4 regions of the Paracidovorax sp. MALMAid1276 genome follow, and region 4 is predicted to be linked to each of the others. Evidence: predicted binding sites of a transcription regulator. Region 4 holds the regulator's gene; each other region holds the start of a gene.
What was found. The regulator sigma-54, encoded in region 4, starts transcription at its own class of promoters, with help from an activator protein. The targets are predictions, from matches to a motif close to TGGCANGNAANCTGCTTT.
Positions count from the first base shown of each region.

Region 1: glnA (type I glutamate--ammonia ligase) is a predicted target of sigma-54. The motif match lies at 3,731-3,748, and genes of this name have one in related genera.
Region 2: ACOQFS_RS19405 (BMP family protein) is a predicted target of sigma-54. The motif match lies at 2,525-2,542, and genes of this name have one in related genera.
Region 3: ACOQFS_RS04440 (CmpA/NrtA family ABC transporter substrate-binding protein) is a predicted target of sigma-54. The motif match lies at 2,673-2,690, and genes of this name have one in related genera.

Region 1 covers NZ_JBMIRS010000043.1:15,390-20,536, forward strand. The annotation lists gene ntrC (nitrogen regulation protein NR(I)) at 1-380, opposite strand, end outside; gene glnL (nitrogen regulation protein NR(II)) at 421-1,443, opposite strand; gene ACOQFS_RS02610 (hypothetical protein) at 1,524-2,042, opposite strand; gene glnA (type I glutamate--ammonia ligase) at 2,267-3,682, opposite strand; gene ACOQFS_RS02620 (competence/damage-inducible protein A) at 3,855-4,676, opposite strand; gene ACOQFS_RS02625 (EI24 domain-containing protein) at 4,673-5,147, opposite strand, start outside.
Region 2 covers NZ_JBMIRS010000237.1:4,991-10,137, forward strand. The annotation lists gene ACOQFS_RS19395 (biotin/lipoyl-binding protein) at 1-55, opposite strand, end outside; gene ACOQFS_RS19400 (type I secretion system permease/ATPase) at 52-2,229, opposite strand; gene ACOQFS_RS19405 (BMP family protein) at 2,590-3,600, shown strand; gene ACOQFS_RS19410 (5'-methylthioadenosine/S-adenosylhomocysteine nucleosidase) at 3,732-4,697, shown strand; gene ACOQFS_RS19415 (DUF4087 domain-containing protein) at 4,736-5,147, opposite strand, start outside.
Region 3 covers NZ_JBMIRS010000070.1:827-5,973, forward strand. The annotation lists gene tsaD (tRNA (adenosine(37)-N6)-threonylcarbamoyltransferase complex transferase subunit TsaD) at 1-329, opposite strand, end outside; gene ACOQFS_RS04430 (branched-chain amino acid ABC transporter substrate-binding protein) at 374-1,534, opposite strand; gene ACOQFS_RS04435 (ANTAR domain-containing response regulator) at 1,745-2,371, shown strand; gene ACOQFS_RS04440 (CmpA/NrtA family ABC transporter substrate-binding protein) at 2,874-4,118, shown strand; gene ntrB (nitrate ABC transporter permease) at 4,165-5,112, shown strand.
Region 4 covers NZ_JBMIRS010000210.1:15,972-21,118, reverse strand. The annotation lists gene ACOQFS_RS16955 (thiol:disulfide interchange protein DsbA/DsbL) at 1-114, shown strand, start outside; gene lptA (lipopolysaccharide transport periplasmic protein LptA) at 226-885, shown strand; gene lptB (LPS export ABC transporter ATP-binding protein) at 933-1,712, shown strand; gene ACOQFS_RS16940 (RNA polymerase factor sigma-54) at 1,712-3,298, shown strand; gene ACOQFS_RS16935 (acyl-CoA thioesterase) at 3,404-3,886, shown strand; gene ACOQFS_RS16930 (THUMP domain-containing class I SAM-dependent RNA methyltransferase) at 3,883-5,147, shown strand, end outside.

The DNA.
Region 1 (5,147 bases), on a different contig from region 4:
TCCTCCACGGCGCGGCGGATCAGCTCGACGGCCTTGGGCAGATCAAAGGGCTTGGGCAGGTATTCAAATGCGCCACGCTGGAAGGCCGACACCGCACTGTCGAGATCCGAGTACGCCGTCATGATGATGACGGGCAGGCCGGGTTGCAGTTCGCGCACCTTTTCCAGCAGTTGCAGGCCCGAGCCCCCGGGCATGCGGATATCGCTCACCAGAACCTGCGGGCCCTGGCGGGCGGGGTCGCCGGCGGTGATGTCAGACAGCGCATCCAGCACCTCGCGCGGATGCGTGAAGCTGCGCGTGGGCAGGTTCTCGCGGGCCAGGGCCTTTTCCAGGACGAAGCGGATCGAGGGGTCATCGTCTACTAACCAGATCGGCTTCATATGTTTTTCTTACCTTCCCTGTGGTTGCGTGTCAGGGACCTCAGGGCAGCGGGATGAGGATGCGGAAGTCGGTGCGCCCCGGCACGCTGTCGCATTCGATCAGGCCGTGGTGCCGCTGTACAAAGGTTTGCGCCAATGTCAGCCCCAGCCCCGACCCGCCATCCCGGCCCGACACCAGCGGATAGAAGATCCGCTCTTTGATGGCATCGGGAACGCCCGGTCCGTTGTCGATGACATGCAATTCCAGTGCCAGCCGATAGCGCTGGCGACCAAAGGTGACTTGTCGCGCAACACGCGTGCGCAAGGTGATGACGGCGTCGCCTGCGGCAATGCGCTCGGTCAATGCCTGGGCCGCGTTCTGCACGATGTTGAGCAGCGCCTGGATGAGCTGGGCGCGGTCCCCCCGGAATTCAGGAATGGAGGTGTCGTAGTCGCGCTGGACCCTGAGCCCCTGCGGGTACTCGACCAGCGCCAGCGAGCGCACGCGCTCGCACACTTCGTGGATGTTGACGTCGCCCACCAGGTGCGGGTGGCGGTGCGGGGCCAGCAGCCGGTCCACCAGGCTTTGCAGCCGGTCCGCCTCGTGGATGATGACCTGTGTGTATTCGGTGAGCTCGCGGTTGTCGAGCTCCATCTCCAGCAACTGGGCCGCACCGCGGATGCCGCCCAGCGGGTTCTTGATCTCGTGCGCCAGGTTGCGGATCAGCTCCTTGTTGGCCTGGGCCTGGTCGCGCAGGCGCTCCTCCCGGTCCTGGCGGGCGTGCTGCTCCAGCGGCCACAGTTCCACGAGGATCTCGCCCACCTGCTCGGCATCGGCCACGTTGACGTGCACGGGCACGGGCTCCTGGTGCACGCGCTTGAGGCTGGCTTCGTAGCGCAACGCGGCGAAGTCCTTGCCCCGCGCCCCGGCCAGCGCCGTCTGCAGGAGCGCGGGGTCGGTAAAGAACGTGGAGAAATCGGCGCCTTCCAGTGTGCGGCGCGACAGGCCGAGCGTGTTCTCGAGCGCCGCATTGGCAAATTGCACGGCCCCGTCAGCCCGCAGCACGGCCACCAGCGTGGACATCAGGTCAAGGGAGTGAAACCGCCCCGCATCGGCGCCGGGGCCCTCGGATGGCTGCGGGTTCATGGCGGCTGCGCGGTCGCTCACGGCGCGGGCAGGCGCGCCAGTTCGCGCTTGATGCCGGCAATGTCGCTTTCGCTGCGGGCCACGCTGGCCTTGAGTTCAGCGGTGCGCTCGATGTAGCGCTGGGGGTTGCGCAGATCCAGCGCGTTGCGCTCTGGCGCGCCGTTGTTGTATTCCTTCACCAATTCGGCATGGCGGGACTCAGCCTTGCGCAGCTCGGACTCGAGAATGGCCCGGGCGTCGGCGTCGCGCGCCTTCTGGTCGTTGTTGCTGACACGCGGCGCGTTGGCCGGAGATGTCGCAGGCGCTGTGGCCGTGCCACCCCCGCCGGCCGGTGCGGCAGCCGCTGCAGGCGCAGCCGGCCGCGTGCCCTGCACCACCGTCACGTTGCCGCCCTCCACCAGCTTGCACCCCCGCTCCTTCGCCTGGGTCGCGTTGTTGGTGTATTCGTTGCCACAGCGGTAGATGCGGTCTTGCGCCCACGCTGCGGGGGCCGTGGCGGCAGTCAGGATCAGGGTGGTGATGAGCGTTTTATTCATTCGGTTTCCTCGCACTGCCGGGCAGCATCGGGGAAGTATCCCCCAATCGCCACACATCGCCAATTCAACACTGGCACGCCCGCGCAGGGCTTTGCCCAGTGACTCTGCCCGGGGGCGTTGGTTCCGGCCCGCCCGCTCCCGCCGGCCACGCCGGCTGCATCGCCATGAAAAAAGGCGGCACACGCCGCCTTTTTTTTGAACTGGCAAACGCCCTCGGGTGGCGATTACAGCGAGTAGTACATGTCGAATTCGACAGGGTGGGGAGCCATGCGGAAACGCGTGACTTCGCCCATCTTGAGTTCGATGTAGGCGTCCAGCATGGAGTCGGTGAACACGCCACCCTTGGTCAGGAAGCCGCGGTCCTGGTCCAGATATTCCAGGGCCTGGTCCAGGCTGTGGCACACGGTGGGCACCAGCTTGTCTTCTTCCGGAGGCAGGTGGTACAGGTCCTTCGTGGCGGCTTCGCCGGGATGGATCTTGTTTTCCACGCCGTCCAGGCCGGCCATCATCAGGGCCGAGAAGGCCAGGTAGGGGTTGGCCGATGGATCGGGGAAGCGCGCTTCGATGCGGCGGCCCTTGGGGTTGGCCACGTAAGGGATGCGGATCGAGGCCGAGCGGTTGCGGGCCGAGTAGGCCAGCTTCACAGGGGCTTCGAAGCCGGGCACCAGGCGCTTGTACGAGTTGGTGCCGGGGTTGGTGATGGCGTTCAGGGCACGGGCGTGCTTGATGATGCCGCCGATGTAGTACAGCGCGAAGTCCGACAGGCCGGCATAGCCGTCGCCAGCGAACAGGTTCTTGCCGTCCTTCCAGATGGACTGGTGCACGTGCATGCCGGAGCCGTTGTCGCCAGCGTAGGGCTTGGGCATGAAGGTGGCGGTCTTGCCGTAGGCGTTGGCCACGTTCCAGACCACGTACTTCAGGACCTGCGTCCAGTCAGCGCGCTCGACCAGCGTGCTGAACTTGGTGCCGATTTCGTTCTGACCAGCGCCAGCCACTTCATGGTGGAACACTTCGACGGGGATGCCCAGGGATTCGAGGATCAGGGACATCTCGGCGCGCATGTCTTGCGTGCTGTCGACCGGAGGCACGGGGAAGTAGCCGCCCTTGACGGTGGGACGGTGGCCGCGGTTGCCGCCTTCGAGCTTGGCGCCCGAGTTCCAGGGGGCTTCGTACTCTTCGATTTCGCTGAACACGCGGCCGGGTTCGTTGGACCAGCGCACGCCGTCGAAGATGAAGAATTCTGGCTCGGGACCGAAGTAGGCGGTGTCACCCAGGCCGGAGGCCTTCAGGTAGGCTTCAGCGCGCTTGGCGATGGAGCGGGGGTCGCGGTCATAGGCCTTGCCGTCACCGGGTTCGATCACGTCGCACTGCAGGAACAGCGTGGTTTCTTCGAAGAAGGGATCGATGTTGGCGGTGCTGGGGTCGGGCATGAGTTGCATGTCCGAGGCTTCGATACCCTTCCAGCCGGCCACGGAAGAGCCGTCAAATGCGTGGCCGGACGTGAACTTGTCTTCATCGAAGTGGGACACGGGCACGGTCACGTGCTGTTCCTTGCCACGGGTATCGGTAAAACGGAAGTCAACGAACTTGACTTCGTTTTCCTTCACCATCTTCATCACGTCTGCAACGGTCTTGGCCATCAGGTTCTCCTGGGTAAAGCGCTTGTTGAAAAAAGTATTTGCGAAATAAAAGCAGTTTGCGTGCCAGCCAAGTGCAGGCTTCGCACTATCTAGGAGCACCGGGCACCCTAAGGCCGCCCACCACCCCACGAAAGGCACCAAACAGGTGCAAGCAATGATTCCGCACCGGGCATCAAAGGTTACGCACCAATTCGGGGCCGCAATGCGCACCAAATTCGTGCAGACCCGCAATGAGGTCGTCCCACGCTGCAGGAACGACCGACGCAGGGCCTTTGACACCCAGTTCGATATGCCGCCCGTATTGTGGATGATCCACGCTGGGCAAACTGAACACCCGCACATCGGGATGCAGTTTTTCGATGCGCTCCATCAGCGGCGTCAGCGACGCTTCCATGGCGCCGTACACGACCACGGACTTTTCGGTCTGTGGCTGGCGGTTGAAGTGGTGGGCGTACCGCTGGTCCAGCACCCATTCGACCATGGGCCATGCCATGACCGGAAACCCGGGCACAAAGTGCACCGCCCCCTCGCCGGAACCGCCGCAGCTGAAACCGGGAATCTTGTTGTAGGGATTAGGAATGATGCTGGCCCCTTGCGGAAACATGCCCATGTTCAGCCGATGCACGTTGTCCGGACGGTCCGGCTCGAAGGGCGCCCCCTGCTCGCGGGCCACGTCCTGCATGCGCTCACGGATCAATGCTTCCGCCTGAGGGTGCAGCACCAGGGGCAGGCCCAGCGCGCGCGCAGCGCACTGTCGGGTGTGGTCGTCGGGCGTGGCGCCGATGCCGCCAAACGAAAACACCACGTCGGATGAAGCAAAGGCCCGCTCCAGCGCAGCGGTGATGCGCGCGGGCTGATCGCCCACGTAGTCGGCATACGAAAGGCTGAGGCCACGGGCGGCCAAAAGCTCGATCGACTTGGTCATGTGTTTGTCGGCCCGTTTGCCCGACAGGATTTCGTCGCCGACGATGATGAGACCTAATGATGGAATCATGGCTGAGAGGCTCCGGGCAACGAATCGGGAGCCGGCAATTCACGTGCAGGCGTGGCAGAGCCTGGAAGGCGGCTGTCAGGGGCAGCGCCCGCATCGCTGGCCGGCCCGGGCGACCCGCCCGCCCGCGCCCGCAGTTGCTGCAGCGCTGCCAGGCAATAGTGCGCAAACCACAGTGACGAGAACGCGAACACCACGGTGTAGATCCAGATCGCGACCGGAATCAGCACAAAGAAGGCCACCGCGAACACCGCAGCGGATGCCCAGACGATGCTGGGAGCCGCCCCCAGAAAGCCCGTGAGAATGCCGATGCCCAGCAAGCTGTTGCGGTGGCGGTGGAACAGCGCCATGCGCTCCTCCTTGCTGGCATGCTCGGCCAGCGCATCAAAGGCCATGACCCGGTAGGTCAGCCAGCCCCAAATCAGGGGCGGCAGGATCAGCACCAGCGGCGGCACCAGCCAGAGCGGAACGGAC
Region 2 (5,147 bases), on a different contig from region 4:
GGGGGGCGGCTGCCTGCGCTGTTGTCTGTGCCACTGTGTGTGCTGCGCTGTTCATGCCGCCACCTCTTGCGCGGCGGGCTGGTTGCCCCCGGGTGTGGGCGGTGCCGCAGCACGGCTGCCATCTTGCATGCGCCACAGGTGGGCGTACAGGCCTTGCTGCTTTTGGATCAGTGCGTCGTGCGGGCCTGCCTCAACGATGCGGCCTTTGTCCATGACGATGATGCGGTTCGCATGCCGCACGGCACTCAAGCGGTGGGCAATGATGAGCACGGTGCGGCCCCGGCAGATGTGGGCCATGTTGCGCTGGATGATGGCTTCGCTCTCGTAGTCCAGTGCGCTGGTGGCTTCGTCCAGGATGAGGATGCGGGGGTTGGTGAACAAAGCGCGGGCAATGGCGATGCGCTGGCGTTGCCCGCCCGAGAGGCTGCCGCCTTGTTCGCCCACCACGGTGTCGTAGCCTTCGGGCAGTTCGCTGATGAAGTCGTGGGCGCCGGCCAGTTGGGCGGCGTGCACCACGGCCTCAATCGGCGCAGCGGGGTCGGCAATAGCAATGTTCTCGCGCACGCTGCGGTTAAAGAGCAGGTTCTCTTGGAGCACGACGCCCACCTGGCGGCGCAACTGGGCGGCGTCGATGAGGCTGATGTCGATGCCGTCCACAAGGATGCGGCCCTGTTCGGGGGTGTACAGGCGCTGCACCAGCTTGGTGAGGGTGCTTTTGCCTGAGCCCGAGCGGCCGACGATGCCGATGACTTCGCCAGGGCGCACGTCCAGGCTGACGCCGCCGAGCACGGGGGCGGCTTCAGGCCGGTAGCGGAAGTGGATGCCATCCAGGGTGATGCGGCCTTTGACGGGGGGCAATTGGGCGGCGCTGCTCGGGGGCACTTCGGTGCGGGTGTTCAGGATGTCGCCCAGGCGGGCCATGGAGATGCCGGTTTGCTGAAAGTCGGTCCACAGCTGGGCCATGCGCATGATGGGCTGGGCCACGCGCTGGGCAAACATGTTGAAGGCGACAAACTGGCCCACCGTGAGTTCATTGCCCATGACCAGGTGGGCGCCATACCACAGGGTGGCGGCGTTGACGAGTTTGCCAATCAGGTTGACGCCTTCGTGGGCCCAGCTGGCGAGGTTCTGGGTTTTGAAGCTGGCGCTGACGTAGGCGGCGAGCTGGTTGTCCCAGCGGCGAGCGAAGGATGGCTCCAGCGCGCTGGCTTTGACGGTCTGGATGCCGGTAACGGTTTCCACCAACATGGACTGGTTCTCTGCTCCACGGGCAAACTTGACGTCCAGGCGTTTGCGCAGGATGGGCACCACGGCCAGGCTGAGGCCAAAGTACAGCGGCAGGCTGACCAGCACGATGAGGGTGAGCGGCAGGCTGTAGAACAACATGACGGCGATGAAAATCACCGAGAACAGCACGTCCAGCACCACGGTGAGGGCGTTGCCTGTGAGAAAGCTGCGGATGTTCTCCAGCTCGCGCACGCGGGCCACAGAGTCGCCTACGCGGCGGGCCTGGAAGTACGCCAGGGGCAAGTGCACCAGGTGCCGGAACAGCCGAGCGCCGAGTTCCACGTCGATGCGGCTGGTGGTATGGCTGAAGACGTAGGTGCGCAGGGCGTTTAGTACGCTTTCAAACACAACGACCACCACCAGGCCAATGACGAGCACATCCAGCGTGGTCATACCCCGGTGCACGAGAACCTTGTCCATCACCACCTGGAAGAACAGGGGGCTTACCAAGGCAAACAGCTGCAGCATGAAGGAGATGAGCAGCACTTCGCCCAGCAGCTTGCGGTGCTTGATGAGGCTGGGGATGAACCAGGAGAAGTCGAACTTCGCCAGCTCGCCCGCCAGGCTGGCGCGGCTGGTGATGAGGATGAGTTCGCCCGTCCATTGGGCGGCGAAAGCCTCCATGGATTCGATGACGGGGCGAGCACCTGCACCTGTAGCGGCGGGGTCTTGCAGCAGAACGCGCTGGCCGTCGCACTGCGCAAGCACCACGGTCCGAATCTCTCCGGTTTCTGCACGCAGTTGGGCCAACGCGGGCAAGGGGGACAGTGGCAATCTGTCCAAAGTGGTGCGGGAGAGCTTGGCTTTGAGGCCCAGGTGTTTGGCGGCACGCAGGATGTCGTGGGTGTCACATGCGTCGGCGGGGAGGATTCCCAACTGGTGGGCCAGGGTGTCTGGGTCTGCGGCGACTTGATGGAAGCGCGCAACCAGCACCAGAGCCATCAAACCGCCATGCGGCGCTCGCGCCGCCCCCAAACCTTGACCAAATGTTGCAGTTGAAGAAGACTCTGCCGTATCGGTAGCTGCCAAAGGAACTCCAGCCCCCTTTTCGGCAAATTGTTTGCTCATCGATCCTTCCCTCTCGTGGGGGGCGATACTAATGACCAAATTGACAAAAGTTTGCAATTGAGCCCATCAATGGAGCAGCGATTTGCAACGGGATGTTTTGCTCTCTGTGTCCGCTTTCACCCCAGGACCCGGCGAAAAGCTGGCTGGGTCAGCCCTGATGGTTATCGATGTGCATGCTTATTGCTTAGATGACCATACATTCATTTACATTGACGTAAACCAAGGAAACCATCCATGACCACTCGCCGCATCTTCACCGGACGCCTGCTGTGCACCTCCATGGCCCTCTCGGCCGCCATGGCACTCGCTCCCTCGCTCGCCACAGCGCAGTCCAAGCTCAAGGTGGCGGCGATCTACACGGTGCCTTTCGAACAGCAGTGGGTCAGCCGCATCCACAAGGCCCTGAAGGCCGCCGAGGCACGCGGCGAGATCGAATACAAGGCCAGCGAGAACGTGAGCAACGCCGACTACGAGCGCGTGATGCGCGAGTACGCCACCGGCGGCAACCAGCTCATCGTGGGCGAGGCCTTTGCCGTTGAATCGGCGGCGCGCAAGGTCGCCAAGGACTTCCCCAAGACCTCCTTCCTGCTGGGCTCGTCGGGCAAGCCCCAGGCACCCAACTTCAGCGTGTTCGACAACTACATCCAGGAGCCCGCGTACCTCAGCGGCATGATCGCGGGCGGCATGACCAAGACCAACAAGATCGGCATGGTGGGCGGCTTCCCCATCCCCGAGGTCAACCGCCTGATGCACGCCTTCATGGCCGGCGCGAAGGAGACCAACCCCAAGGTGGAGTTCACCATCACCTTCATCAACAGCTGGTTTGACCCGCCCAAGGCCAAGGAAGCCACCTTCGCCATGATCGACAAGGGCGCCGACGTGCTCTACGCCGAGCGCTTTGGCGTGAGCGACGCCGCCAAGGAAAAAGGCAAGCTCGCCATCGGCAACGTGATCGACACCCAGCCGCAGTACCCCGACACCGTGGTGGCCTCGGCCATCTGGCACATGGAGCCCAGCATCGACCGGGCGCTCAAGCTGGTGAAGGAAGGCAAGTTCACCGCCGAGGACTACGGCCCGTATTCGATGATGAAGCACAAGGGCTCGGAGCTCGCGCCGCTGGGCACTTTTGAGAAGAAGGTGCCGGCCGACATCGTGACCAAGGTCAAGGCCAAGCAGGCCGACATCCTGGCGGGCAAGTTCACCGTGAAGGTGGACGACAGCCAGCCCAAGTCCACGGCCAAGTAAGCACCGGGCCTTCCGGGCGCCCAGCCCGTCAGTTCCCTCCTCTGCACAGGCCACCTCTGCAACGCGGTGGCCTGTTTGCATTTTTGTTTCTGCTTGTTGCCAACATTCACCCCCAACCCGGCACCCACACCATGCAGCCAGCCCACACCACCAAAGAGCCCCTCACTTCACGCTGCACTCGCCTGCTCGTGACCCTGGCCCTTGCGGCTGCAGTGGCAGGCTGCGCTGCCAATGCACCGGGCAAGGCTGCGGGGCGCCTGGACGAGACTCCCCGCATCGCCGTGATTTCTGCCTTCGCGCCCGAACTGACCGTGCTGCTGCCCCAGGTGCAGCAACCCGCCAAGCACAGCGTCAATGGCGTGGAGTTCACCACCGGCACGCTGGAGGGCAAACCCGTGGTCGTGTTCCTGTCCGGCATCAGCATGACCAACGCGGCCATGAACACGCAGCTGGTGCTCGACCGTTTCAACGTGAGCCACGTGGTCTTCAGCGGAATCGCAGGTGGCGTGAACCCCGGCCTGCACATCGGCGACGTGACAGTGCCCGCGCGCTGGGGCCAGTACATGGAATGGCTGATGGCGCGCGAGGACAAACCCGGCCAGTACAGCGCCCCCGCGTGGATGAAAAGCGAGCTGACGATGCCCGCCTTCGGCATGATGCACCCGCGCCCCGTGGAGTTTCGCTCTGCGGCTACGCCCAAGGTCACCAAGAAATTCTGGTTTGAAGCCGACCCGAAGATGCTGGCCACCGCGCGCAGCCTGCAGAACGTGGGCCTGGAACACTGCCTGGCCGCCACCTGCCTGAAACAGCGCCCGCAACTGGTGGTGGGCGGCAATGGTGTGTCGGGCCAGGCGTTTGTGGACAACAAGGCCTTCCGCGAATACGCGTTCAAGACCTTCGAGGCCAATGTGCTCGACATGGAAACCGCCGCCACGGCCATGGTGGCGCACAGCAACGGCGTGCCCTACATCGCGTTCCGCTCGCTGAGCGACCTGGCTGGGGGTGGCGAGGGAGAGAACGAAATGGGCACCTTCATGGGCCTGGCGGCGGCGAATTCGGCCAAGGTGCTGCGGGCGTTTCTGGCGGCTTGGAAGTGAGCAGCAACCACCTCAACGCAGCAACGACGCCACAACTTTCACTTCAAGGGATTGAAAGGCTCTTCGCCCTTGATAGCGGGATCCTTTCGGCAAGTCGCCAGCGGCATCGAGCGCGCCTGTACAAGCTCGAGAATTTTCCGGTCATCAGGGTCGATGCGGGCTTTCATGCAGACGCATCCGTAGCCAGTGCTGCCATGGCCTGTGCGCACCCAGCGCCCCGACGAAAAGGTTGGCAGTTTGCCCGCAGCTTGGTGCCCGCCCTGGATCCCAACCATCCAGTTGCCATCGCGATCTATGAAATCCACGTTCCCGGGCGTGGGGTTGTCTAGCCAACCGCACAACGTAGGTAGGACAGCCTGCGCGCGTTCCCCGGCCAAAGCCTGAGCCGCGGCGAACGGCAGAACACACGCCATGGTCGCCATGGTCGCCAGCCGATACCACGCTGCTACT
Region 3 (5,147 bases), on a different contig from region 4:
CCCAGGGCGGCGCCCAGCGCGCAGGCTACGCCGGCCCCCACCAGCAGCGCGCCGGCGAGGCCGGGCCCGCGCGTGTACGCCACCACGTCCACCTCGCGCAATGCATGGCCGGAGTCGGCCAGCACCTGGGTGGCCAGCGGCAGCACGCGGCGGATGTGGTCGCGGCTGGCCAGCTCGGGCACCACGCCGCCATAGGCCTGGTGCATGTCGATCTGGCTGTGCAGCGCGTGCGACAGCAAGGTGGGCACGGCGCCATCGCCGGTGCTGCGCACCAGCGCCACGCCCGTTTCGTCGCACGAGGATTCAATGCCCAGTATCAGCAAACTCATGCCCCGAGTGTAAAACCCAGGGCCCGGGAGCCTGCCCCGCGCGGTTACCAGCGGTCGGAGCGCATGCGCAGCTCCCACGTTCCGGCGCGCAGCTCGTACACGCCCACGGCGCCATAGCGCTGCTCGCCCTTCTCGTCCCAGGTCATGGTGCCGATCACCGGCGCATAGCCGTTGATGCTGTGCATGGCCTTGGTGATGTCCTTGGGGTCGGCCGACTTGGCCTTCTGGATCGCGGCCGAAAGCACATAGGTGCTGTCGTAGCTGTAATGCCCGCCATAGGCCGGCGGCTTCTTGTAGGCGGCGATGTACTTTTCGAGGAAGGGCTTGCCGGTGGTGAATTCCTTGGCCTCCAGCACGGGCGAGGTGGCGTAGATGCCGGCGACCATGCCCATGGCCTTGGTCATGTCGGTGGTCTTGATGGTGTCGCCGCCCAGCAGGCTGACCTTGGTGTGGTCCACCTTGCGCAGCGCCTCCAGCAGCGCCAGGGCCTGGAAGTCATTCAGCGTGGAGACGATCACCTCGACATTGGCGGCCTTGAGCTCGGCCGCCAGCGCGTCGAACGCCACCGTCTTGTCGTCGAACGACTTGCGCACCACCACCTCTTTCTTCTCGGCCTTGAGCTGCTCGGCGGCTCCGTCGGCCAGGCCCTTGCCATAGGGCGTGCCGTCGTCCAGCGCGGCATAGCGCGCGGCACCCAGCTGGGTGGCGGCAAACGAGCCAATGGCGCGCGCCTGCAGCGTGTCGTTGGCCACCATGCGGAAGGTGGTGGGAAAGCCCAGCTGCGTGAACTTGGGGTTGGTGGAGATGGCGATCTGCGCGATGTCCTTGGCGGCATACACCGCGGCCGTGTCGATGCTCACGCCCGAGTTCAGGTGGCCGATCACCGCGACCACGCCGGCATCCACCAGCTGCTGGGCCACGGTCTTGCCCGTGGCGGAATCGGCCTTGTCGTCCACCGACACCACTTCCAGCGTCACTTTCTTGCCATCCACGCTGTAGCCGCCCTTGTTCAGTTCGGCCACTGCCAGGTTCACGCCATTGAGCAGGTCTTGCCCCAGCCCGCCCAGCGGGCCGCTCAGCGGCTGCGCCACGCCGATCTTGATGGTGTCGGGCACCTTGCCGCAGCCGGACAGGAAAGCGGCCGCAGCGATGGCCGCGAGGGCCAGGCTGGCCGAGAACCGGCGCCGGTCGATGTGCTTGTTCATGCAGAAAACTCCAAAGAGGTATGTCAAAGTGACCGGATGTATATGCGAGCCGCCAACCCAGCGCCTAGCGGGTATGCCCTGCCGCGTATCAAACTATTAGCAAGTTTCAGGCCCCTCAAGTCCGCAGACCGCCCCTGCCGCACCGCTCGGGGGGGCGTGCACCGGTTCGATGCACCACTTTGTGGCGTAAAAATTGCTTATGCTCGGGGCATGAATGAGGCTTTGCGCATCGTGGTGGTGGCCCCGGACCTGGCGGTGACCGACCCTGACGACGAACACGCCCTGCTGCAGGCAGAGCGGTCGCGTGCGCTGCGCATCGGCCTGCTGGAAAACAACTTCAACCTGGTGGCCACGCTGCCCGCCGACGTGTTCCTGAGCGAGCGGCTGGCCCAGCTGCAGCCCGACCTCATCATCGTGGACGCCGAGAGCGAAGCGCGCGATGCGCTCGAACACGTGGTGATGGCCACGCGCAACGAGCGCCGGCCCATCGTCATGTTCACCAACGACGAAGACACATCGCACGTGAAGGACGCGGTGGCGGCGGGCGTGTCGGCCTACATCGTGGCGGGCCTGGCCCCGCAGCGCATCCGGCCCATCCTGGACGTGGCGATGGCGCGCTTTCAGCACGAGCAGGCGCTGCGCGCCGAGCTGGCGGACGCGAAGACGGAGCTCAAGGACCGCAAGACCATCGACCGCGCCAAAGGCCTGCTCATGCAGCGCCAGGGCCTGACCGAACAGGCCGCCTACGAGAAGCTGCGCAAGACCGCCATGGACAAGGGCCTGAAGCTGGTGGATGTGGCGCAGCGCATGCTGGATGTGGCGGATCTGCTGGGGTAGGCAGGTCGCATCCCCCTGAGGTGCTTCGCACCTTCCCCCTTCTCTCGAATCGCTGCGCGATTCGGGAAGGGGACGCAGCCCTCGCTGCGGGGCGGCCCTTGCTCGGCTGCCCTCGCCTGGGCTGCGTCCAGTTTGACCGCCCTCTCCCTGATGGTGCGCCGCACAAAGGCAGTGCAAATCCAGCACAAGCAGAACGGCAACAGTGATTTTCTAACCAAATAGTGCCACAGCGCTTATCCATCAAGCGATTGAAGCTATCAAAAACGTAGCGATTGGTGCGCCATCGTGGCGCAAACGAAGCTGGCACGCTGCTTGCAATAGAGGTTGCAAGACCAATGACGGTCCCATCTCGCAGCACCGACCCAATGGCGGGCCGGTGCCAGGCAAGGCCTACGGGCCGTTGCCATGGACAAAGGCGTCCCTCTCTGACACCGCAGTTGCCCCGTGCAGCCCGGCAGGAGAGGACGCCTTTTTTGTTTTCAACGCTACGAGGAACCGCACCATGACCGATCTTCTGAAAACCAGTCTCAACCGACGCTCCGTATTGCAGGCCGCTACCGTGGGCGCCGTGGGCATCAGCCCGGCGCTGCGCGCACTGGTGCACGCCCAGGGCTCCGACGCCCCCGAGAAGAAGGAGGTCAAGATCGGCTTCATCCCGCTGACCGACTGCGCCAGCGTGGTCATGGCCTCGGTGCTGGGCTTCGACAAGAAATACGGCGTCACCATCATCCCCACCAAGGAAGCCTCCTGGGCCGGTGTGCGCGACAAGCTGGTGAACGGCGAACTGGACTTTGCCCACGTGCTGTACGGCCTGGTCTATGGCGTGCACATGGGCACGGCCGGCCCGAAGAAGGACATGGCCGTGCTGATGAGCCTGAACAACAACGGCCAGGCCATCTCCCTGTCCAAGGCCCTGGCCGACAAGGGCGCGGTCGACGGCCCGTCGCTCGCCAAGCTGATGGCCAGCGAAAAGCGGGAATACACCTTCGCCGGCACCTTCCCCACCGGCACCCACGCGATGTGGATGCACTACTGGCTGGCGGCCGCCGGCATCAACCCCATCTCGGGCGCCAAGCTCATCACCGTGCCGCCACCACAGATGGTGGCCAACATGCGCGTGGGCAACATGGACGGCTTCTGCGTGGGCGAGCCCTGGAACCACCGCGCCATCATGGACGGCATCGGCATCACGGCCAACACCACCCAGGACATCTGGAAGGACCACCCCGAGAAGGTGCTGGGCACCACGGCCGAGTTCACCAAGAAGTACCCCAACACCACGCGCGCCGTGATGATGGCCGTGCTGGAGGCCAGCCAGTGGATCGACGCCGGCCTGTCCAACAAGATGAAGATGGCCGAGACGGTGGCGCAGAAGGCCTACATCAACACCAGCGTGGACGCGATCAACCAGCGCATCCTGGGCCGCTACCAGAACGGCCTGGGCAAGACCTGGGACGACCCCAACCACATGAAGTTCTTCAACGACGGCGCGGTGAACTTCCCCTACCTGTCCGACGGCATGTGGTTCCTGACCCAGCACAAGCGCTGGGGCCTGATCAAGGACCACCCCGACTACCTGGGCATCGCCAAGCAGATCAACCAGATCGACCTGTACAAGTCGGTCGCCAGCGCCATGAAGATCAGCGTGCCCAAGGATGTGATGCGCACCAGCAAGCTGATCGATGGCGTGGTGTGGGACGGCAAGGACCCCGCCAAGTACGCCGACGGTTTCAAGATCAAAGCCTGAAACCCCAAAGCCCCAAAGCCCCACCCGTTGAAACCAGGAGGACACCATGGTCAGTGCCGTCTTTCACGCCCCGATGGATGCCGCCGCAAAGGCGTCGGTTGCTACAAATAACGTAGCTAGCAGCGCTTTGCCATCAAGCGCAAAAGTCAAAAAAGACTCTCAAACCGCAGTGGCTGCGCCCGCCCCGCGCCCCGCACGCGACTGGGCCGCGCTGTCGCGCAGCTTCTGGATGGCCGTGCTGCCGCCCCTGTGCGGCCTGGGTCTGCTCATCGGGCTGTGGGCCGTGGTGTCCACCACCACGGGCGGCAGCATCCCGAGCCCGAAGGACACCTGGGTGCAGGCGCTCGACGTGTTCAGCAACCCCTTCTACCGCAACGGCCCGAACGACCAGGGCGTGGGCTGGAACGTGCTGATGAGCCTGCAGCGCGTGGCCATCGGCTTCGGCATGGCGGCGCTGGTGGGCATTCCGGCCGGGTTCGTCATCGGGCGGTTTGCGTTCCTCTCGCGCATGTTCAACCCGCTGATCAGCCTGCTGCGGCCCGTGTCGCCCCTGGCCTGGCTGCCCATCGGCCTCTTGGTGTTCAAGGGCGCCAACCCCGCCGCCATCTGGACCATCTTCATCTGCTCCATCTGGCCGATGATCATCAACACCGCCGTGGGCGTGCAGCGCGTGCCGCAGGACTACATGAACGTGGCCCGCGTGCTGAACCTGTCGGAGTGGAAGATCGCCACCAAGATCCTGTTCCCCGCCGTGCTGCCTTACATGCTGACCGGCGTGCGCCTGGCCGTGGGCACCGCGTGGCTCGTGATCGTGGCCGCCGAGATGCTGACCGGCGGCGTGGGCATCGGCTTCTGGGTGTGGGACGAGTGGAACAACCTCAACGTGAAGAACATCATCATCGCGATCTTCGTGATCGGCATCGTGGGCCTGGCGCTGGAGATGGCGCTCATCAAGCTGGCCACGGCGTTCACGTTCGAAGAGGTCAAGGCCTGACACCCCCCTGCGCCGCACGGCGGCCGCAGCGACAG
Region 4 (5,147 bases):
GTGCCTTCGATGGGCGTGGCCGGCAAGTACTACACCGACGGCACCATGGCCGGCAGCATGCAAACCGTGCTGCAGGTGGTGGACCACCTGGCCGCCGTCGCCCGCAAAGGCTGACGGTTTTCTGCCAACCGCCCTCCGGGGCACGCTGCGAAGAGCCCGCAATTGCGGGCTTTTTGCTTGGGGCTGTGCCTGCGTGGCTACAATGGACTGCAAGATTCGTGCCCTATGAACCATCGCCTACTCCCGACCCTTCTGCTCGTCGCCGCGGCCTGCGCCGTGGGCGCGGCACACGCTGAAAAGGCCGACCGGGCCAAGCCCATGAACATCGAGGCCGACGCCCTGCGCCACGACGAGCTCAAGCAGACCAGTGTGTTCTCGGGCCGCGTGGTCATGACCAAGGGCACCATCGTGCTGCGCGGCGCGCGGCTGGACGTGCGCCAGGACGCGGACGGCTATCAGTACGGCGTGGTGACGGCCGAACCCGGCAAGCGGGCGTTCTTCCGCCAAAAGCGCGACACCGCGCCCGGCGCGCCCGATGAGTTCATCGAAGGCGAAAGCGAAGTCATTGAATACGATGGCAAGGCCGACAACGTGCGCTTCATCACCCGCGCAGAGCTGCGCCGCTACCGGGGCTCGGTGCTCTCCGACGAGATCACCGGCGCGGTGATCGTCTACAACAACACCACCGACGTCTTCACCGTGGATGGCCAGCGAGCGTCCTCCACCAGCGCGGCAGGCGCTGCCACACCCGCGCCCGGTGGCCGCGTGCGCGCCGTGCTGTCTCCCAAGGACCCGCCGCCCAACGCGGCCGCCGCGCCGGCAGCGCCGGCTGCATCGGCCCCGGCGCTGCGCCCCAGCAACAGCCTTGGCGGCGGCTCCCGGTGAGCGCGCAGCCCTTGCACCCCGGCCCTGGCGGCCCGGCGGGAGAACACCTGCCGGGGGGGGCTGCGCATGCGGGCGATCTTCCGCAGGGCAGCCGGCTCGAAGTGCAGCACCTGGCCAAGTCCTACGGCAGCCGCAAGGTCGTCAAGGACGTGTCGCTGGTGGTGCAAAAGGGCGAGGTCGTGGGGCTGCTCGGCCCCAACGGCGCGGGCAAGACCACCTCGTTCTACATGATCGTGGGGCTGGTGCGCAGCGATGCGGGCGACATCCGCATCGACGGCCAGTCCGTCGCCCACATGCCCATTCACCGGCGCTCGCGCCTGGGGCTGTCGTACCTGCCGCAGGAAGCCTCCATCTTCCGCAAGCTGTCGGTGGAGGAAAACGTGCGTGCGGTGCTGGAGCTGCAGCGCGGCGACGACGGCAAGCCGCTCAGCCGGGACGCCATTGAAGAGCGCCTCACGGCCCTGCTGCAGGAGCTGCGGGTGGACCACCTGCGCGCCTCGCCCGCCATGGCCCTGTCGGGGGGCGAGCGCCGCCGGGTGGAGATCGCCCGGGCGCTTGCCACGCAGCCGCGCTTCATTCTGCTGGACGAGCCCTTTGCCGGCATCGACCCCATTGCCGTGATCGAGATCCAGCGCATCATCGGCTTCCTCAAGGCGCGCGGCATCGGCGTGCTCATCACCGACCACAACGTGCGCGAGACGCTGGGCATCTGCGACCACGCGTTCATCATCAGCGACGGGCGCGTGCTGGCCCAGGGCACACCGTCCGAGATCGTCGACAACGCCGAAGTGCGCCGCGTGTACCTGGGCGAACACTTCAAGATGTGATGAAGCCTGGTTTATCGCTGCGCGTCTCGCAGCATCTCGCGCTGACCCCCCAGCTGCAGCAGTCCATCCGCTTGCTGCAGCTGTCCACGCTCGAACTCTCGCAGGAAGTCGAGCAGATGCTCGACGACAACCCTTTTCTGGAGCGCACGGCCGACGAGGCGCCGCGTGAGGAGTTTGGGCTGGACGCAGAAAACACACCCGCCCAGGCCGATGACTATGGCGCGGATGATGCTATGTTTTCAGGAGCTGCAGGCGCAAGTGCAGCAAGCGCTGAAGGCCAAAATGATGCTGAATCGCCAAGCGCTGGCGCTGCGGACGAGCCCGACTGGAGCGGCGACGGCACGGTGGAGATGGCGCCCAATGATGCGGAGTGGGGCGGAGATGCGCCCGCCCGCAACCGCAACGACGGCGAGGGCGACGAGGCCGACGCCACCGAATTGGCCCGCTCGCACGAATCGCTCACGGCCTTCTTGCACCGCCAGGCCCTGTCGCTGCGCCTGTCCGAGGTGGACTGTGCCGCACTGCGCTTTCTCATCGAGTCGCTGAACGACGACGGCTATCTGGAAGAGCCACTCGAAGAGCTGGCCGCCGCGCTCGCCGGCGCCGAAGACCTGGAGCAGATCGAGGAGCTGGTGCACCGATTCACCGTGGCCCTGCGCCTGCTGCAAAGCCTGGAGCCCACGGGCGTGGGCGCACGCAACCTGGCCGAATGCCTCACCTTGCAGCTCAAGGCGCTCGATGCTGATGAAGAGGCAGACCCCGACACCGTGAAGACGGCGCTCACCATCTGCCAGCAGCCGCTCGAGATGCTGGCCCGCCGCGACATCCGCCGCCTGACCCAGCTGTGCGGCGACGGCGAGGAGCGCACCCGCGCCGCCATGGCGCTCATCGCCCGGCTGGAGCCGCGCCCCGGCCGCAAGTTTGTGGACGTGGAGCGCAACATCATCGTGCCCGACGTCATCGTGCGCAAAGCCGGTCGGGCCAACGGGCGGGACGGCCAGCACAACTTCATCGTTCAGCTCAACCCCGACGTGATGCCCCGCCTGCGCGTGCACGACATCTATGCGGGTGCGCTGCGCGGCCACAAGGGCGGCGAGGGCCACCAGGGCATGCAGCAGCGCCTGCAGGAGGCGCGCTGGTTCATCAAGAACATCCAGCAGCGCTTTGACACCATCCTGCGCGTCTCGCGCGCCATCGTCGAGCGGCAGAAGAACTTCTTCACCCACGGCGAGCTGGCCATGCGCCCGCTGGTGCTGCGCGACATCGCCGATGAGTTGGGCCTGCACGAATCCACCATCAGCCGCGTGACCACCGCCAAGTACATGGCCACGCCCATCGGCACCTACGAGCTGAAATACTTCTTTGGCTCGGGCCTGGGCACTGAAACCGGTGGCAACGCATCCAGCACCGCCGTGCGCGCGCTCATCAAGCAGTTCGTTTCGGCCGAAAACACGGCCAAACCCCTGTCCGACAGCCAGATCGCCGAGATGCTCAAGGAGCAGGGCATCGAATGCGCGCGGCGCACCGTGGCCAAGTACCGCGAGGCGCTCAAGATCGCGCCTGCCAATCTGCGCAAGGCGCTGTAGATACCTGCGCGCTTGGGGCGAGCGCTGGGCGTGCGCCTGCGCCGCTGCGGCCCCTTGCGTTGACGTTGTTTTTTTCTTTTCGTACCCACCTACCGCAGCCCCACCATGGCCCGCATCGTCTTCGACCTTCCCCCGCACTTCGGCTTTGCCACCGAGTTGCAGATCTACATCAGCCATGTGAACCAGGGCGGGCACCTGGACAACGCGCAGCTGCTCACGCTGGTGTCCGAGGCGCGTGTGCGCTTCTTTCAGTCGCTGGGCTACCCCGAGGCCGACGTGTGCGGCCTGTCCATCGTGGTGGGCGACATCGTGGCGCAGTACAAGTCCGAAGGCTTCCACGGCGAAACCATGCGGGTGGAGATGGCACCGGCAGACTTCAACCGCTACGGCTTCGATCTGGTGTTCTGCATGACCGAGAAAGCCTCGGGCCGCGAGGTGGCGCGCGGCAAGATCGGCATCGTCTTCATCGACCAGGCCAGCCGCAAGGTGGCCCCGATTCCGCAGTCCGTGCGCGAACTGCTGGCCGCCCGTGCGGGAGAGCCCGGTTCCCCCGCGCAGCCCGAGCACGTATCCTCCCCATCGACATGAACCATCTCCAACTCTTTCTGCCCTGCGCGGCCGGCGTCGAGGGCTTTCTGGCCGACGAGGTGCACGGCATCACCGGCCTCACGTGGCAAGACCTGCTGGTGGGCCGCGGCGGCGTGCTGCTGCGTGCTTCTTGGCGCCATGCCATGCAGCTCAATCTGCACAGCCGCCTGGCCCAGCGCGTGCTGGTGCAGCTGGCGCACCGCCCCTACCGGTCTGAAAACGACCTCTACAACATGGCCAGCGACGTGGCCTGGGAGATCTGGTTCACCACGCGCCAGACCTTCAAGGTCGAAGTGACCGCCCAGCACAGCCCGCTGCAGAGCCTGAACTTCGCAGGCCTCAAGGTGAAAGACGCCGTGGCCGACCGCTTCCGCCACAAGAGCGGCGTGCGCCCCGACGTGAACACCCAGTGGCCCGACGTGCGCGTGCATCTGCACCTCACCACCGACGAGGCCACGCTCTACATCGACACCTCGGGCGAGCCGCTGTTCAAACGCGGCTGGCGCGAGGACAAGGGCGACGCCCCGCTCAAGGAAACCCTGGCCGCCGCCATGATCGCCGCCAGCGGCTGGGACCCGCACGGCGACCACCCCGAGCCCCTGTACGACCCCTGCTGCGGCAGCGGTACCATCGTGGTCGAGGCCGCGCAGATCGCCTGCCGCATCCCGGCCGGCCTGCTGCGGCGCTTCGCGTTCGAAAAACTGCTGCCCTTCCAGGCCCATGTCTGGAATGCTATAAAAAATGAAGCTGAAAGCGCAATACAGACAAGCGCTGTGCCCATTTTTGGCAGTGATGTGGCCTTCCGCATGGTCGACTTTGCGCAGCGCAATGCCGAGCGCGCTGGCGTGGCCCAGGCTGTGAACCTGCGCGGCGGCGATGCCCTGCAGCGCATGCCCCCCAGCGAGCAGCCCGGCGTGATGCTGCTGAACCCGCCCTATGGCGAGCGGATCGCTGCGGCGGGCACCGCAGGCCGCAGCGCCAGCGAGCGCATGGGCCAGGTCGAGCGCGTGGGGCGCGAGACGGCGCAAACCGAAGACGGCGGCGAATTCTTCAGCCAGCTGGCCACCCACTGGAAGAAGAACTACAGCGGCTGGACGGCCTGGATGCTCACGCCCGACCTGAAGCTGCCCGGCAAGATGCGCCTGAAGGAATCGCGCCGCGTGCCCATGTGGAACGGCCCCATCGAATGCCGCATGTTCCGCTTCGACATGGTCAAGGGCGCCGTGCGCGACCGCGCCGCCAAGGCCGCCCCTGGCGACGG